Regions from separate parts of the Solwaraspora sp. WMMB335 genome, predicted to be linked through region 1. Evidence: riboswitches for the same ligand, from Rfam matches in the RefSeq annotation. Region 1 holds a riboswitch; the other holds the start of a gene.

Region 1 (3,867 bases):
GAGGACTAGCGTGGGGACGGGGAGGGCAACCCCCGTCCCCACCATCAGTTACTCACACGCACGAGCGGATGGCGTCCAGGTCGTGCGTGACGCGCGGGAGCCGGGCCACGCGAGTGGCTCTGGTTCCACCTCCTCTCGACAGGTGGTGCGTTGGCTGGCGGCGGAGTCCGGGCTGGCCCGCCGCCAGCCTCAGGGCTTGCAGCTGACGTAGGATGTTGTGCATACCTACGCCACACGTAGTTCACTGTTGCGGGGTCACATCCATCAATGGAAGCGCTCCCATGCCTGGACTGTAGCCTGAGTCACGGCTTTGCGAAAGCCCAGAGGCTGATCAGCTCATGAAATGAAGGCGTGATGAGCCGGTTACGCCCAGGATCACAACCGGACGGTCACCAGGAACCCTTGCCTTAGCGCCCGAACTGCTGGACGTCCGTGGTGGCACCGGCCACGATGAGCAGGGCGCCGCTCGGGATGCGGGTCCGTCCGCAGGCGTAGCGCAGGTCGGCGTCCCGTTCCTTGATCCCGACCACCGTGACGCCGTATTGCTGGCGCAGCCGGGATTCGGCAAGGGTCCGGTCGACGGTCTCCGGCGGAGCGCACACCTTGGCGATCGCGAACCCGTCGTCGAACTCGATGAAGTCGAGCATCTTGCTGGCCAGCAGGTGAGCCACCCGCTCACCCATCGCCGCTTCGGGGAAGATCACGTGGTGCGCGCCGACGGCAGCCAGGATCCGACCGTGCTTGGCGGTGATCGCCTTCGCCCAGATCTCCTCGATGCCGATCTCGGTGAGCGCCACGACGGTCAGGATGCTCGACTCGACCTCCGAGCCGATCCCCACCACCGCGCGCCGGAAGCCGGGCACCCCGAGTTGCCTCAGCCTGTCCTCGTCGGTCGAGTCGGCCTCCACCGCCCGTGGCAGGCGCTCGGCCCAGTGCTGTACCCGCTTGGGATGCTCGTCGATGCCGAGCACCGGATGCCCGAGCCGCAGCAGGGACAGTGCCACCTGCCCGCCGAATCGACCGAGACCGATCACCACGACGCCGTCGTCCGGCACCCCGTCGTCCGGTTGGCGGCCGTCCGCCACTCCGTCACCTTCCGCACCCGTGTCCATCGTCAAGAGCACCAATCACCAGCAACCAAATAATTAACCGACAATTGCACCCTAAATGCTCTCAGGCCGTCCTGCGGCCGGGCCCCTCGGATCGCCTTGCGACAACCACCGGTGTCACTGCGACTGCAGACAGTGGACATCACCGAATGTCGTTGCCCGGTAACGGATTTCTTCCTGGTCAGCGACGCCCTGCGAGGTGTTGAAGCCGATCACCGATCCGGTAAGCTTGCCCGCGGTCTCCGCCCGGCGGCGCCCCATCGGTGCCGGCGGTGACCGCCGCCCAATCACCCTGCGGGGTGAGCCGGGGACCCACGTTCACCGGGGTGAATCCGCAACTGCGGTAGGGATCGTTCCGTCCCGAACCCGTCAGCTAACTCGGTCGGCGGCCAAGGAGAGGAACAGGATGTCCGCACCCCTGCGCCAGCGGTTGCCGCTGGCCGCGGCACTGGCCACGGTGACCGCGCTATTCGCCGGGTTCGTCGTGCTGGCCGCACCGGCCGCCGCCGCGCCGGCCGATCCCGACGACGAGGGCGAGCCGCCCCTGCTGAGTGAGGTCCTCGAGTCGACCGGACGCGGCTTCGTCGAAGCCAGAACTGCGGTCGAGGAGTCCCGCAAGCGACAGCTGCAGCTCAGCCTGGAACTGGAGAAGGTAGAGGAACGGCTGGCCGCGCTCAGCCCACAGATCGGCGAAGTCGCCTCCAACTCGTACCGACTCGGCCGGATAACCCCGGTCATGGTGCTACTCAACAGCGCCAGCCCGGACGCCCTGCTGGAACGGGCCGAGGGCCTCGACATGATCGCCATGCACGACAACAAGCGGGTCCGCGAGTTGAACGAGGCGCGCGAGCAGGCGGAACGGGCCAAGGCGGCGATCGACGCCGAGGTCGCCCGCGAGGAGCAGCAACTCACCGTGATGCGGCGGCAGAAGGAGGAGGCGGAGAAGGCGCTGCGTCTGGTCGGCGCGGTCGCCACCAACGGCTTCGTCTCCGCCACCTCGCCGGTGGCCCGCCAGGCCCCCCGCAATTCGGACGGTTCCTGGCCGTCGCAGTCCTGCAGCCTCGACGACCCCACCACCACCGGCTGCATCACGCCGCGCACGATGCACGCGCTCAACGAGGCCAAGCGGGTTGGCTTCACCCGTTTCGTGTCGTGCTTCCGTCCGGGTGGACCGTTCGAACATCCGAAGGGGCGGGCCTGCGACTTCTCGGCGCAACAGAACGGATTCGGTGGCGACGCCACCGGGGACGACCGGCTGTACGGCAACAACCTGACCGCGTTCCTGGTCCGCAACGCCGACCGACTCGGCATCCTCTACGTCATCTGGTACCGCCAGGTCTGGTTCCCGGCCACCGGCTGGAGTTCGTACAGCGGAGCCGGCGGTGACCCGAGCAGCGACCACACCAACCACGTGCACCTGTCCCTGCTCTGACCGGCTCGGACGACGTACGGACCGGGCCCGGTGTGCGGCCCGGTCACTCGGTGCGGGCCGACCGACGTACCGGGGCCCGACCGGCCGGCTGCTGCGGCGGCGGCCCGGACGCCGCAGCTGGCGGGATCGCCCTGGTCACCGGCTTGTCCGCGGTCACCGTGAGCTGCTCGCCGTGGTGGCTCAGCTCGATACTCGCGTCCGGATCCCCGTCGCGCAGGTCCCGCAGGGAATAGGTGACCTCGTCGTGCTGGACGGCCACCCGCAACCGCAGCCCTCGCCACATCATGGCGAACTCCAGCCGGTTGATCCGCTGCGGTAGTCGTGGCGCGAAGGACAACTCTCCGGTGTGGTCGCGCATCCCGCCGAATCCGGCGACGAGTGCGATCCACGCTCCGGCCAACGCGGCGACGTGGATCCCGTCCCGGGTGTTGCGGGCGATGTCGTGCAGGTCCATCAGCGCGGCCTCGCCCATGTAGTCATGGGCGAGCTCCAGATGCCCCGTCTCGGCCGCGATCACCGACTGGGTGCACGCCGACAGCGACGAGTCGCGAACCGTACGCCGCTCGTAGTAGGCGAAGTTGCGTGCCTTCTCCTCGTCGGTGAAGGCGTCACCGCGCCAGTGCATGGCCAACGCCAGGTCAGCCTGCTTGACCACCTGCTTGCGGTACAGGTCGAAGTACGGGTAGTGCAGCAGCAACGGGTAGTGGTCCTGTGGGGTGCCGGCGAAGTCCCACTCCTGGTGCCGGGTGAAACCCGCCGACTGCGGATGCACCCCGAGCTCGGAGTCGTACGGCAGGTGCATGGACAGCGCCGCGTCCCGCCAGGCCGCGGTCTCCTCGTCGTCCACCCCGAGCACCCACGCCCGGTCGGCGTAGCGCAGCGCGCAGTCGGCCGCGGTGAGCAGGTTCCGCTGTGCCATCAGGTTGGTGTAGATGTTGTCGTCGACCACCGCGGTGTACTCGTCGGGGCCGGTCACCCCGTCGATGTGGAACCGGCCGTGCCGGTCGTGGTGGCCCAGCGAGCGCCACAACCGGGCGGTCTCGACGAGCAGTTCCAGGCCGATCTCACGTTCGAACTCGACGTCGCCGGTGGCCTGCACGTACCGTCGGACCGCGTCGGCGATGTCCGCCGCCACGTGGAACGCCGCGGTGCCGGCCGGCCAGTACGCCGAGCACTCCTGGCCACGGATCGTCCGCCAGGGGAAGGCCGCGCCGTTGAGGCCGAGCATCCGGGCCCGCTCCCGGGCCTGGTCCAGGGTCGAGTGCCGCCAGCGCAGCACCGAGGCGACCGCACCGGGTTGGGTGTAGGTCAGCACCGGCAGGACGA
Region 2 (3,867 bases), 580 kb from region 1:
GCTGCCAATGGCACGTGTGCTCACGCAAGACCGCGCCAATGATTACGCTGAGTCGCAATTTGACTGCAAGAAGTATCGTTCGGCATTCGTCGCCCGAACTGCCGTCGCTGCTCTGCTCTTGCTCAGCGTCGGCTTGCTGCCGGCAACTGCCGCACAGGCGGAGCCGACCCTCGCCGAGATCGAAGCTGAACTCGACGCGCAGTGGCTCAAGCTGGAGCCGGTAATCGAGCAGTACAACAAGGTGCACAGTGAGCTGAAGGCGAATCAGAAGAAGGTCGCCCAACTCGACGAGCGGATCCGCCCGCTGTCGTTACAGGCCGATCTCGCGTCCGACGAGATCGGCGAGGTGGCCAACCGGTACTACCGCACCGGACCGTCCACCGAACTCAACGCGCTACTGACCACTGGGACGCCGACCAGCCTGGCTGATCAGTTGGTCGTCCTCGACCGGATCTCGAAGCAACGGCACGAGCAGATCGTCACCGTGCTCGCCACCCGGGACCAGTACCTGAGCGAGAAGCGCACCCTCGACGAGCTCATCGCGAAGCAGAAGGTGCAGGACGAGGAACTCGCCGCGAAGCGCAAGACGATCAACGCCGAGATCGATCGTTTGGAAGACATGCGGGCCGACGCCTACCAGACAACCGGCTACACCGGCGGGTCGGGCGCCTCCGGCCCTTGCCCGGCGGCCTCGGTCGGCGGTGCCGCCGCCACCGCGGTCGCGACCGCGTGCGCGCAGATCGGCAAGCCGTACGTCTGGGGCGCGACCGGCCCCAACGCATTCGACTGTTCAGGGCTTACCCAGTACGCCTGGTCGAGTGCGGGGGTGGGTCTCACCCACTACACCGGTTCGCAGTGGAACCAGGGTAGGTCGGTCAGCCGAGCCGAGGCGCTGCCAGGAGATCTCGTTTTCTTCTTCAGTGATCTGCATCACGTAGGCGTGTACATCGGTAATGGTCTGATGGTGCACGCGCCGAGCTCCGGTCAACCGGTGCAAATGGCGAATATCGACCACATGCCGATCGCTGGATTCAAACGGGTCGGGTGATTGTTGCAGGTCAGCTGGTTGTAGAGGTGGATCGATCAGTGCTCGGCGGCTGTCGACGATGCCGGTAGGCCGGTGCTGCGGCGCTGGTCTGCAGGCCGCGATTCGAACGCATGAGCGACTGCGACTACTGCACGATTAGCAATCATCTGCCTACGGAAAGAAATGTCCATCGTCGTCGCTTGCGTACGGAGAACAGCGCTCTCTACTCTTGGGGATCGTCGAGTCGAGATGACGTCAGCCAACCAGGTTGACCTCGACCCGACACCGCCTAATCGTCACACATCACGAGCCGGGGACCCACGGTAACTCGGGGTGAATCCGCAGGATCAGCTGCGGTAGGGCGTCTCCTTTCCGCCCGAACCCGTCAGCTAACCCGGTAGGCGGTCTGGGGAGAAGGAGTCCGGTGGCTACGAGCGCCCCTCGGCGGCGCCCCGGATGGTCCGAGCGGGACCACGGGTGCACAACGCCGCGTACCCATCAACAGATTCTTCGGGCGGTGGTAGCCGTTGCTGCCAGCGCCGGACTGCTGCTGGCCGGATCGCCCGCACAGGCCCAACCTACCGTGGCGCAGATCGAAGCCCAGATCGACGACGTCTGGGCGGAACTCGAACCGACGATCGAACGGCACAATGCCGTACGTCAGGATCTGGCCGGGAAGAAGAAGCAGGCCGAGGCCCTCGGTAAGAAGATTCAGCCCTTGCAGATCCAGATCGATCTGGCGATGGACCGGGTCAGCGAGTTCGCCGCACGGTCGTACAAGGGCGGCAGCCCTTCGGCGATCAACGCGATCCTGGTCAGCGGCCAGCCCACCCACCTGGCCGACCAGTTGGAACTGCTCGACCAGTTCGCCCGCAGGCAGGCCCGCGACGTACAGGCGGTCGTCGACCTCAAGGACAAGTACGCCGCGCAGAAGGCGCCCCTCGACGAACTGATCGGGGAGCTGACCCAGACCGAAGCACAGTTGGCGGCGAAAGCCAAGGACATCGACGCCGAGGTGGACCGGCTGCAGGAACTGCGGCTGCAGGCGTACGGGTCGACGAACACGCTCGGCTCGCTGCGGCCCGCACCCTGCCCGGCCACCTACCCCGGTGGTGCGGCCGGCAAGGCCGTCACCTTCGCCTGCGCGCAGATCGGCAAGCCGTACGTGTGGGGATCAGCCGGGCCCAACAGCTACGACTGCTCGGGCCTGACCTCGGCGGCCTGGCGCCAGGGCGGCGTTTCGCTGCCGCACAACGCGGCCCGGCAGCGGCAGGTGATGGCGTACGTCGACCGGTCCGAGCTGCGACCGGGTGACCTGATCTTCTACTACAGCGGGCTGTCGCACGTCGGCATGTATGTCGGGGACGGCTGGATCGTCCACGCGCCGCAGGCCGGCTCCCCGGTGCAGATGCGCAAGATCGGTTCGGACGTGCACAGCTACGGCCGGCCCGGATAACTTCACTCCTCCCCATGGCCTGGCGCTAGCCGCGGATCCCCCCGTCGTGCGGCGGCACCGGCCGTTTGAAGGGCGTCCTCCCATGCCTCCCCCCGGCTTGGGAGGACGCCTTTCGCTACACCTGGTCGGCCTATCCCGTCTTGGACCTATCCCGTCGGCCAGGTCTGCCACCGTTGCCAGGACCGGCTCGGCGTCGGCCCCCGCTGACCCTGGTAGCGCGAGCCGTAGACCGATGATCCGTACGGATGCTCGGCGGCTGACGAGAGCCGGAAGATGCAGAGCTGGCCGATCTTCATGCCTGGCCAGAGCATTATCGGCAGGTTCGCGACGTTGGACAGCTCGAGCGTGACGTGACCGGAGAAACCTGGATCGATGAAGCCGGCGGTCGAGTGGGTCAGCAGGCCGAGCCGGCCCAGACTGGACTTGCCTTCGAGCCGGGCGGCGAGCCGGTCGCCGAGCGTCACCACCTCAAGCGTGGAGGCGAGGACGAACTCGCCCGGGTGCAGTACGAACGGGTCGCCGACGGGTACCTCGACCTGCGACGTGAGATCGTCCTGCCGGGTGGCCGGGTCGATGTGGGTGTAGAGGTGGTTGTTGAACACCCGAAAGTAGCGGTCGAGCCGCACATCGATGCTCGACGGCTGGATGAGGGCTGGTTCGAACGGCTCGAGAGCGAGCCCGCCGATCTTGGTCTCCGCGACGATGTCCCGGTCGGAGAGGAGCATCGTCACACCATAGCGACCATGGCTCGGGCAACTGGCCGGGCCGCCCGATCCAACTATCTTTTAGAACATGTGTTCGATAGACTGTGTGCATGGCAACCTGGTCCGAGTTCGCCGCCGACGAGCCCCGGCTGGCTACAGCGATCCGACTCCTCATGCAGCAGTACGGTCCCGGCCTCGGCTACCTCGCCACGGTCCGAGCCGACGGCGGTCCACGGGTGCACCCGATCTCGCCGGTGATCACCGATGAAGGGTTGTACTGCTTCATCGTCGACTCGCCCAAGCGCCGTGACCTCGAGCGTGACGGGCGGTACGCGTTGCACTCGTTCCCGCCGGAGCAGAGTGACGACGAGGCGTACCTGGCCGGGCGCGCCCACCCGGTGACCGACGTGGCGAAAGTGGCCCGGCTCGCGGGCGACCTACGTGCCGTGCCGCACGTCGACTGGCGGCTGTTCGAGTTCACCGTGGACGTGGCGATGGTGGCGCGGCGCAACACCACCGCCGGGATCACACTCGCGACCGTCGACCAACCGGCGGTCCAGGTCTGGCTCGACCCGGCCAGCGACAGCGTACGCAGCCCGCTGCCCGACCCGGTCGCCTGCTGACGGCCAACGCCGAGGCCGCTGTCTCGCGACCGTGGCAGCTATCCGCTCGGCCTGTTG

Evidence for each region. Region 1 has a riboswitch for cyclic di-AMP ahead of ACN27F_RS21265 (coiled-coil domain-containing protein). Riboswitches for the same ligand answer to the same signal wherever they lie in the genome.
Region 2: linked by a shared signal. The riboswitch ahead of ACN27F_RS18635 (NlpC/P60 family protein) and the one ahead of ACN27F_RS21265 (coiled-coil domain-containing protein) in region 1 are both predicted to bind cyclic di-AMP.

What each region holds. Positions count from the first base shown of each region.
Region 1 is NZ_JBMHMF010000001.1:4,907,614-4,911,480, reverse strand. It holds gene ACN27F_RS21270 (potassium channel family protein) at 408-1,085, opposite strand; cyclic di-AMP (ydaO/yuaA leader) riboswitch at 1,380-1,513, shown strand; gene ACN27F_RS21265 (coiled-coil domain-containing protein) at 1,516-2,541, shown strand; gene ACN27F_RS21260 (glycoside hydrolase family 65 protein) at 2,585-3,867, opposite strand, start outside.
Region 2 is NZ_JBMHMF010000001.1:4,325,959-4,329,825, reverse strand. It holds gene ACN27F_RS18640 (NlpC/P60 family protein) at 8-1,048, shown strand; cyclic di-AMP (ydaO/yuaA leader) riboswitch at 1,304-1,446, shown strand; gene ACN27F_RS18635 (NlpC/P60 family protein) at 1,545-2,483, shown strand; gene dcd (dCTP deaminase) at 2,630-3,208, opposite strand; gene ACN27F_RS18625 (pyridoxamine 5'-phosphate oxidase family protein) at 3,298-3,810, shown strand.